2 regions of the Dorea formicigenerans genome follow, and region 1 is predicted to be linked to the other one. Evidence: riboswitches for the same ligand, from Rfam matches in the RefSeq annotation. Region 1 holds a riboswitch; the other holds the start of a gene.
What was found. A riboswitch is a leader RNA that binds a small molecule or an ion and turns the genes downstream of it on or off. The one in region 1 is predicted to bind thiamine pyrophosphate.

Region 1 (5,453 bases):
TGCGTTCGGTGTCGCACTGTCAGCAATGCCGGTGCATGCAGCGGAGGTCAAAAGCCTCGAAGATAAGACCAGTAATCTTCAAAGTCAACTGGAAGGGATTAATCAGGATTTGGTTACGCTCAGCAATAAGATTGCTGAGACAGAAGCGGAAATTGAAGAGTCGAACAATGAAGTATACCGCCTGGAGGCATCACTTCAGATTTCTCGTAATAACGAGGAAAAGCAGTATGAAACGATGAAGACTCGTATTAAGTACATGTATGAAAATGGTTCAGAGACAATGATCACTATGCTGTTTACTGCAGACAGTATGGGAGACTTCCTCAACAAAGCCGAGTTCATTCAGAACATTACCGATTATGATAAGGAAATGTTGGAGAACATGATGGAGATACGTCAAGGTATCGAGACGCAGGAAGAGGATCTTAAGAGCCAGCAGCAGGAACTGACAGATTTACAGAGTCAGTTAAATACTGAGCAGCAGAATCTTCAGGCGAAAGCAGCAGCAACTTCCACAGATCTTGCGACTGTGAATGCGCAGCTTCAGGCAGCGCGTGAGGCACAGGCAAAGCAGGAGGAAGAAGCGCAGAAAAAAGCACAGGAAGAAGCGGCAAAGCAGGCATCAGCTTCCACTGGAAATAATACTTCCGGAAGCAGTTCCAATAATAACAGCCCTTCCAAACCTTCTAATTCCGGAAGTAATAATAACTCCGGGAGCAGTTCCAGTAATGGAAAGTATAATATTCCTTCCGGTGGTCTGACCCCATCCAAAGGGAGAATCTGGTTTAACGGACATACTGAAACCTATTATTCACAGAAGGTACTTCCGGGAGCAGGACTTAACATTCCGGGACGTCATATTGCGAGTGACGGAACAATCCGTGACAAAGATGGTTATATTGTACTTGCCAGTGATGACTATCCAAAAGGAACCGTGGTCGAGACCTCTCTTGGAGCTGGAAAAGTCTATGATAGTGGAAGTGGAAAAGGTAATATTGATTTGTATACCGACTGGTAGGAAAAGAAAGAGTGAGAACTCATATGACAGAAAAATTGCTCAGACCGTGTAAGGTCTGAGCAATTTTTTGTCATATAGAATGTGTACTAAATTTTTGGCTGATACCGCATATTGGAAACTTTGTAGATTGTGATAAACGCCTTAGGATCCACCTGATTGATGTATTTCATCAATTTCTGGTATTCTGTTTTATCCACAATGGTGATAATTTCGTTATGCTTTTCCATTGTGTAAGCACCGATGGCTTCATAGATAGTAGCCCCGCTGTGCAGTTCATATAAAATGAAGTGGCGCAGCTCTTCTTCTTTCTGGGTGATGATGCAGACGCGCCGTTTCATATCTTGATTGAAGATAAAGTGATCCAGTACGATTCCGTTAAAATAAGTACCGAGGACACTTAAAACTACAGTTTTCTTATCGTACACAAGTGCTGCGGACAGAGCCACACACATACCGGACAGTGACATGGCTTTTCCGAGATCCATATGCAGATATTTGTTCATGATTTTGGCAACAATATCCAGTCCGCCAGAAGAGGCATTTCGATTGAACAAAATTGCAAGTCCGACGCTTACGACCAGTATATAACAGAGTACATCCAGTTCCTGGCTGTCGGTCATGGAGTAAAAATCCGGGAAAATCTTTTCGAAAAGCCCCAGAAACAGTGGAAGCATAATGCTTGTATAGACAGTTTTTGCTCCGAATTCCCGACCGCATGTAAAGAATCCGATAATCAGAAGCACTACATTTAAAATCATAGTGATTGCTGACAATGGAAGCGGTACAAAGTTTGACAGAATGATTCCAAGACCAGAGATACTGCTGACAGAAGCGTGGCTTGGTACAAGGAAGAAGTAGACTGCAGCGGCAATAATTGCCACAGCAAGCGTCAGAATCAACGTTTCCTTTACAGAGTCTGTGTATTGATTTTTCTTATTCATATGTAACAATCCCCCACAAATAACATTTGCAACATTCATTTGCAAAGTATATTTTAACTGGTTCTGTGTGGAATAACAAGGTGTCTGTTGTATAAAATTGACAGAGATTTATAAAGAGCAGTATAATTAAAAAAGTAATAGCAAATGAGGGGATGGATTGGGAGGAGATGTATGGGAAAAAGAAAAGCCGTTTATTGGATCCTTCTTGCTTTGATAATGGTCACAGTGACAGGTTGTGACTATACGCTGGAAGAAAAGAGAGAAATGAAGCGTTATGAAAAGCAAGGACGGGAAAATGCGAAAAATTATATAAGAGAAAAATATGGAATCGATGCAAAGATTACAGAGATAAACTGTGAGAAATACAGTTCAAGTCCGGTGCCGGATTTTTTCCCTGCTCCCACCGGAAATGTATTCGTGAAAATGAAGTACAAGGGGGCAGATTTTTTAGTTGCGATATCAGGACAGAAAAAGAATACGGACGGGCTTGATAATTATCAGTTTCAGGAGATTGCCACAGCATTTGCACAAGAAATGTATAACATCACAGGACTTCACGCAGAGAGTGCCTATGTATGTTATGGTGAGTATGGAACGGTAAAAGATGAAAAAAATGGAATGATCCACACATTTTATGATGGGGAAAATCTGGCAGAAGTCTTGCAGAAGGAATCTGCAAGAGCTGTTGTATCTTATGCCAATCAGGACGTAGAGCAGATTCCTGTATCGCAGATAAGCCAGAAGACAGGCGTTGATACAATATTGCTTACGGATTACGAGAGCCGGGAAGCATATCAGACGGTTCGGTGTCCATATTATAATCTGGCTGGCTGGCCGATTGAAAATGGAATAGAGAATCAACTGTATCTGATGAATGGATATCGTGTTGTGGGTGCGGGTGAAGATACCTATGTAAAATGTGAGAAAAAAATTCAGGATGATATTATCCTGATTACAGAAAATCCAAAGGATCAGATCATACTTGAAAAAACCAGTCTGGATTCACAGGAGAATTGGAATGGAAATGGATTTATTGATGCGAAGCAGGTAGCCAGTGCCTATGCATTTGACACAAATTCTGAAAAAGTATATGTGTATTTTCCGGTGGAAAAACTGGACACGAAAGAAGTGAAAGAAGCTCAGTTAGTCAAGCAGTATCAGTATAAAGGAGAAACATGCTATGACAATATCATCAGCAAAGTGACTGATGATGGCAAGTATATTCATGGCATCGTCTATACAAGAGACGAGACGGAGATAAAAATATCCGTGTTTATAGATAAGTAGGTGAAGAAAGCAACGAAGAAATTACCGAGTGCTCTTGACACAAAATAAAAATCGATTTATACTAGGCATTGTAAATAAAAGGGGAGCTTGTGATAGCAGGCTGAGAGGAAGTCTTCAACTTCGACCCAGAACCTGATTTGGATAATGCCAACGTAGGAACGTATAAGATAATGTTACGGGAGATACATTGGTGTATCTCCTTTATTATGCATAGGAAACCACGTCTTTTCTTCTAAGCCAGGTGCGAATCATAGAATATAGGAAATTTTGAGAGTGAACAGAGTTCATGAAGGGGTGCACCACCGCGGGTGTATTTCTTTGTGAACTCTGTTTTATATAATAGGAAATTACATTTCCTTTTATATAAAAAGCCTCCGGCAGGATGCGCACTCGCATTTCCGGAAAGGAGCAGCCATGATTACAGTCAATGGAGAGAACAGAACATTGGAAAAACCAGTGTCAGTAACGGAATACTTGAAAGCATGTAATTATATTCCGGTGCAGGTAGTAGTAGAATTGAATGAGGAGATCATCAAAAGAGAAAATTACGATACAACTGTACTGAAAGATGGAGATGTTGTAGAGATTCTGCATTTTATGGGCGGCGGAAGCTTCTAAGCTTCACGATATGCGAATAGCAGGTATTATAATTTATGAGTAAACAAAGAAAGGTGGATAAAAAAATGACAACAACAAACACAAATGAAGACAAATTAATCCTGGGAGGACATGAATTTACTTCCCGTTTTATTATGGGATCTGGAAAATTTTCATTGGAGCTTATGAAAGCATGTATTGAAAAAGCAGGAGCACAGATCGTAACACTTGCTTTGCGCCGTGCTAATGAAGGCGGACTTGCTAATATTCTGGATTATGTGCCGAAGGACGTAACACTTCTTCCGAATACATCCGGTGCCAGAAATGCGCAGGAAGCAGTCCGTATTGCAAGACTTTCCAGAGAGCTGGGTTGTGGAGATTTTGTAAAGCTTGAAGTTATTCACGATTCGAAATACCTTCTTCCGGATAATTACGAGACAATCAAGGCAACAGAGATCCTTGCAAAAGAAGGGTTTGTTGTTATGCCATACATGTATCCGGATTTGAATGCAGCCAGAGATCTGGTAAATGCAGGGGCAGCCTGTGTGATGCCTCTTGGTTCTCCAATCGGTTCAAATAAGGGAATCTGTACAAAAGAGTTTATCCAGATTCTTATTGATGAGATTGATCTTCCAATTATCGTTGATGCAGGAATCGGTCGTCCGTCACAGGCATGTGAAGCTATGGAAATGGGTGCGTCAGCAGTGATGGCCAATACTGCTATTGCGACAGCAGGAGATGTCCAGGTTATGGCTGAAGCGTTTAAAAAGGCAATTGAGGCAGGAAGAAGTGCTTATCTTTCCGGATTAGGAAGAATACTGGATAAAGGAGCAAGTGCGTCTTCACCATTAACAGGATTTTTGCATGAGTAAATTGCACTGATAACAGAATACAAGTATAAAGATATACAAGAAAAGATATACGAGAGGATCAATGTAACAGCGATGGTAGAAACAATGCAGACCAGTAAAAAAGATGGTCATTTTAATGAAAGTATTGTAAATGAAGAAATACTGGAAGATATGAAAAAGAATCGTATCGATCATATGAAGTATCTTCCGGATATGGAGCAGTTGGAAGAATCTGATGTGATGGACCAGGTTATTTCTGCAATGAAAGCATATGATTATGATAAATATACAGAAGCAGATGTAAGAAGAGCACTGGCGCATGATAACCGGACACCAGAGGATTTTCAGGCACTGCTTTCGCCGGCAGCACTTCCGCTTTTAGAGGAGATTGCGCAGCAAGCACAGATTGAAACAAGAAAGCATTTTGGAAACAGTGTGTATATGTTTACGCCAATTTATATTGCAAACTACTGTGAAAATTACTGTATTTACTGTGGATTCAACTGTCATAATAAGATTCGCCGTGCACAGCTTAATGAAGAAGAGATTGAAAAAGAGATGGCTGCTATTGCCAAGACCGGACTTCAGGAAATATTGATTCTTACAGGTGAGAGTAAGACAAAATCTAATGTGGAGTATATTGGAAAGGCATGCGAGATTGCACGAAAATATTTTAAAGTGGTAGGTCTTGAAGTATATCCGATGAATTCGGATGAGTATGCATACCTTCATAAATGCGGAGCAGATTATGTGACAGTC
Region 2 (5,453 bases), 630 kb from region 1:
GGTCTTCAAAATTGCGAACTGCGCTGGAAATGTTATTAGCCGCATACAACGCCATCTTTTCTCCGGACGTTACAATCAATACTTTTTCTGCATAGCCTTCCCGGATCGGTGCTGCAAAGCCGCCACACACAACATCTCCGAGAACATCGTAGAGCACTACATCCGGCTTGTATGTCTCAAAAAGTCTCAAATCTTCCAGAAGCTGGAATGTTGCGATAATACCTCTGCCAGCACATCCCAGTCCCGGCGTCGGGCCGCCTGTCTCTATACACAGTACGCCGCCAAATCCTTCCTTTGAAATATCTTCTAATTTCTCCGGTTCCTCGTCTTCCTCCCGCATATAGTTCATGACCGGACGAAGAGGCTTTCCTTCCAGCAGATTAATTGTAGAATCTGCTTTCGGGTCACAGCCTATCTGAATGACTCTTTTCCCCATTGTAGCAAATGCTGCCGCCAGATTCGAAGTTACTGTGGATTTCCCAATTCCACCTTTTCCGTAAATCGCTACCTTTAACATGTCTTCCTCCAAATTTTTCCCAACGAAAAAGGACCTTTCTCCTTCCGGAAAAAAGTCCTTATATCTGCCACTAAAGTAGTATTCACCCTGAGAAATCTGTACAGATGCGATTTCTGCATGATGGATTCTTGTACAAGGAAGATGCACTTTCCCCAACTGCATCTTCCCTGTGTCCGATATATTCGACTATTCCCGCTCGGATTACCTTGCCGTCAGAGTCTTTTTTAATTATCTTCTTTTAAATTGTCTTTTTGTATTATAACCTGCCAAACTACTTTTGGTCAACATATGCTATTTTATTCACAAAATTATTTTTTCTTTTTCGGCAAAAACAAACTCAACAGCAGAGATACCACAAACACACCTGCCACTGCATTTCCATTGAAGATATCTCCCACCTCATGTGGAAATGCACTGAAGAAGTTGCCGGATGTCTGTGTCAGTCCTACACCGATTGCAAATGCCAGTGATACAATGACCATCGTCCGGTCATCGAACTCACATTCTTTGAGCATCTTGATTCCTTCATACATAATAGAACCAAACATCATAACTGTACAGCCGCCAAGAACTGCCTGTGGCAGGGAATTAAAAAATGCTCCCAGCGGCGGGAAAAGTGATGACAAAATCAAAATAAATGCTCCCATCAAAATCGTAAACCGGTTGATGACCTGCGTCATCGTTACAAGTCCTACATTCTGGCTGAAAGAAGTCAACGGCAGACATCCAAAACAGCCGGAAAGTGCACTGGAGAATCCATCTACAGCAAGTGACCCCTGCAATTCTTCCATCTTGATCTCGCGATCTAAAGCACCGGTACATACGGCGCTTGTTGCACCAGTTGTCTCTGCCGCAGATACAAGAAATACAATAGCAATTGTCAAAAATGCTCCCATATCAAAGATTGGTTTATGGCTGGTCAGAAAGACCAGCTTCGGCAGACTGAAGACTCCAACTTCCTGTACAGTCTTTGTAATTCCGGAAAAGTCTACCATCGGCGCAATGCCTGCAACCGTAAAAATGATTGCCAACAGATATCCAAGAATCAATCCTACCAGGACATTCAGATTCTTATATACCCCTTTCAGTAAATATCTGGCTACCAGGCATACAATCAGTGTAAATGCTCCAACAACCAGATGATACCATGCACCAAAATCAGCAACTCCGCTTCCGCCGCCCCAGGAATCCATACCTACGGACAATAACGAAAGTCCGATTGCGATAACTACACACGCGGATACGACTGGTGTCAGGAAGCGCTTCCAGTATCTGGCGCTAAGACCTACCAGTCCTTCAAAAATACCGCCTAAAATAACAGCACCAACCATCCCTTCATATCCAAGTTCCGGATTGGTACAGATTACTAACAGACTTCCAAGAAACGTAAAGCTGACTCCCATAACAATCGGAAGCCCAGACCCGATCTTCCACACCGGATATAACTGCATACATGTTCCGATACCTGCCACGAACATAGCACATTGTAAAAGCTGGGTGATCTCTGCAGAAGTCAAGTGTTCCCCTGTTCCTCTTACCAGCGCGGCACTGCAAACGATCAGCACCGGCGCCAGGTTTGATACAAACATGGCCAGTACGTGCTGCAGCCCGAATGGAATTGCTTTTTTCAGTGGCACTCTTCCGTTCAGCCGGTATATATTCTCCGTGCTGACATCTGCCACTTTTTCTTCTTTGTTTGTTGTACTCATTGTTTTTCCCTCTCAAATCCTTTTTCTTACTTTTATTAGTCCGGTCTACTCAACCTTCCCAATCTCACTAAACGGCCAGTAGCGGAAAACGGCCTTTGCAAGAATCGCATCTTTTTCTACGAAATGCTTCTTCCAGTACCTGGAATCCAAACTGTTATTACGATTATCCCCCATCATAAAATAGCAGTTTTGTGGAACTTCATATGGTCCGAAATCTCCGATCGGTACTTCGTTACAGAAACTGTCATCCAATGGCTTCTCTGCTCCATCTATGTATACTTTTCCGTCTTTCACTTCCACAGTCTCCCCAGGCAGACCAATGACTCTTTTTATAAATATCTTAGATGGATCATCCGGATATTTAAAAATGACGATATCAAACCTCTGCGGATCTTTTGATTTGTATGCAAGCCGGCTGCCGATGATCCGGTCTCCCTTCATAATTGTTGTCTGCATAGATTCAGACGGAATCACCGCATTGATATAGACCAGTTTATTTAGTGCAAACACGACCAGAAAAATAATAAGAAATGTCTTGGCATAATCCCATATCGTTGCAAGTACCCCTTCTTTTTCCGGTTCATGTTCCCCTTTCTTTCCACTCATATATATATCTTCCCTTCTACTTGAACATTCTCTTTTCAAAATATCATGTGTTATAGCTCACAAGATGTTTCTATTCTACCACACATTGCCCTATGCAGGAAACTAATTTCTATTTTTCAATGCTTCCAGTTATGGCAAAAATGGCAAAAATCACATTTTCATCTTGCTTTTACATTTTTTCAGGTCTATAATAACTGGTAAATCGGAACGTTCCATGCAATACATATCATTCTATGGGCATTCCGAAAATTACATACGGGGAGCTGGTGAAAACCGGCTGAGAGGAAGCGTAATTCCGCTTCGACCCATAACCTGATTTGGATAATGCCAACGTAGGGAACATATCTTAACGCGATAATTAAGGAAGATGCTCTACGCATCTTCTTTTTTTATACAAGCGATACATTGGGGACACCACCTTGTACCGCTATAGAAAAACTCAGACAAAAAATGAAAATGGAGGCAAAATGAACATGAGAAACTACACTACACAAATGGATGCAGCCAGAAAAGGAATTCTCACGCCTGAAATCAAGACCGTTGCTCAAAAAGAGCATATGTCCACTGACGAGATGATGAAGCTCGTTGCTGAAGGCAAGGTTGCAATCTGTGCCAACAAAAACCACACATGTCTGAATCCGGAAGGCGTCGGCAGTATGCTTCGCACGAAGATCAATGTAAATCTCGGAGTCTCAAGAGACTGTAAAGATTACGATATCGAAATGCAGAAAGTGATGAGTGCTGTAAATCTCGGAGCAGAGGCCATTATGGATTTATCCAGCCACGGCAACACTCAGCCTTTCCGGCAGAAGCTGACACACGAATGTCCGGCAATGATCGGAACTGTTCCGGTCTATGACAGCGTCATCCACTATCAAAGAGATCTTGCTACTCTGACTGCACAGGATTTCGTCGATGTAGTACGTCTTCACGCTGAGGACGGTGTGGACTTTGTAACACTGCACTGTGGAATCACCCGCAAAACTATTGAACAGATCAAAAAACACAAACGTAAAATGAATATCGTAAGCCGCGGAGGAAGTCTTGTATTTGCATGGATGTGCATGACCGGAGAAGAAAATCCGTTCTATGAACATTTCGACGAAATTCTGGATATCTGTGAAGAATACGATGTTACCATCTCCCTTGGTGATGCATGCCGCCCGGGATGTCTGGCCGATGCCACAGATGTATGCCAGATTGAAGAGCTTGTACGCCTCGGCGAACTGACAAAACGTGCATGGGCACATAATGTACAGGTCATGGTCGAAGGTCCTGGACATGTACCACTTGACCAGGTCGCAGCCAATATGAAAGTTCAGCAAAGCATCTGTATGGGCGCTCCATTCTACACACTTGGACCACTCGTCACAGATATTGCTCCTGGATATGACCATATTACTGCTGCCATTGGAGGCGCAGTTGCTGCCATGAACGGTGCTGCTTTCCTTTGCTACGTAACACCTGCCGAGCATCTGGCACTGCCAAATGTAGACGATGTAAAACAAGGCATCATCGCTTCTAAGATTGCCGCCCACGCCGCTGACATTGCCAAAGGTATCCCTGGTGCAAGAGATATTGATGATAAAATGGCTGATGCACGCCAGAAACTGGACTGGGAAGCACAGTACGCCTGTGCTCTTGACCCAGATACTGCAAGAGCGATCCGCGACAGCCGTCGTCCGGAGGATGACCACAGTGATACATGCAGTATGTGTGGTAAATTCTGTGCCGTACGAAGCATGAACAAAGCACTTGCCGGCGAATACATCGATATTTTATAATTCACCTGCCACTTATAGCAGGAATCTTCTCAGGAGATAGAATACATAAAAAAAGGAATACATAGAAAAAGCTTCCAGATACAAATACATTTCATCTGGAAGCTTTTTCTCTAAAAGCCGTTTTATTTATTTTCCTTTTTCCATCTCTTATGAATGTCATTCAGATACTTTTTATTGTACGCAGCCCATTCGTACTGTGACATATACTCCCCTTTATATGCATTCATAAACTCTGCATCTTTTTTATTGAATTTGTAATAGTCACAGTCGATCATCTCCGGAACAATGGCAATATTATTGTAGCTTTTCTCTATTACATCTTCTGCTTCCAGCTCCTTCAACGTCTGTTGCAGTGATGACAAAATCTTCTGAATATACCACTGTTGTTTTTTATCATAGGGTTCATTTTCAAATAAAACTGCTGCCAGTTCCTTCACTGAGCAGGAAGAACCGTTGCGATCCACCAAATATGCCATTACCTCTTTCGCCTTCGATCTGCTGAAATGTGCCGGCTTTCCAGTTCTGTCATATACTTCAAAATTGCCAAAGCACTGAATTTTCAATCTTGGTTCATTTTCAGCCGGCAATGGATAGCGAAGATCTTCCGTCTCTTTTCTGACTTTCCCAGCCGTTACTGGTTTTTCAATATAACCGCTGGCATGTATTGCCATTGCGTCTTTTGTGTACTCATCATATCCTGTAACAAAGATAATATTAATGTCCGGAATAATTTCTTTTAACTGTTTTGCCACATCGATGCCGCTCACACCACGCATACAGATATCTAAAAATGCGATTTTACATCTCGTCTCCTTTGCAAACTCCAGTAATCTGGAC

Region 2: linked by a shared signal. The riboswitch ahead of thiC (phosphomethylpyrimidine synthase ThiC) and the one ahead of thiS (sulfur carrier protein ThiS) in region 1 are both predicted to bind thiamine pyrophosphate.

What each region holds. Positions count from the first base shown of each region.
Region 1 is NZ_CP102279.1:2,047,904-2,053,356, reverse strand. It holds gene NQ560_RS10095 (coiled-coil domain-containing protein) at 1-1,018, shown strand, start outside; gene NQ560_RS10090 (YitT family protein) at 1,105-1,959, opposite strand; gene NQ560_RS10085 (hypothetical protein) at 2,131-3,246, shown strand; TPP riboswitch at 3,316-3,422, shown strand; gene thiS (sulfur carrier protein ThiS) at 3,661-3,864, shown strand; gene NQ560_RS10075 (thiazole synthase) at 3,930-4,715, shown strand; gene thiH (2-iminoacetate synthase ThiH) at 4,788-5,453, shown strand, end outside.
Region 2 is NZ_CP102279.1:1,417,331-1,422,783, reverse strand. It holds gene NQ560_RS07035 (nucleotide-binding protein) at 1-517, opposite strand, end outside; gene NQ560_RS07030 (uracil-xanthine permease family protein) at 826-2,226, opposite strand; gene lepB (signal peptidase I) at 2,272-2,832, opposite strand; TPP riboswitch at 3,079-3,189, shown strand; gene thiC (phosphomethylpyrimidine synthase ThiC) at 3,306-4,616, shown strand; gene NQ560_RS07015 (LytR/AlgR family response regulator transcription factor) at 4,739-5,453, opposite strand, start outside.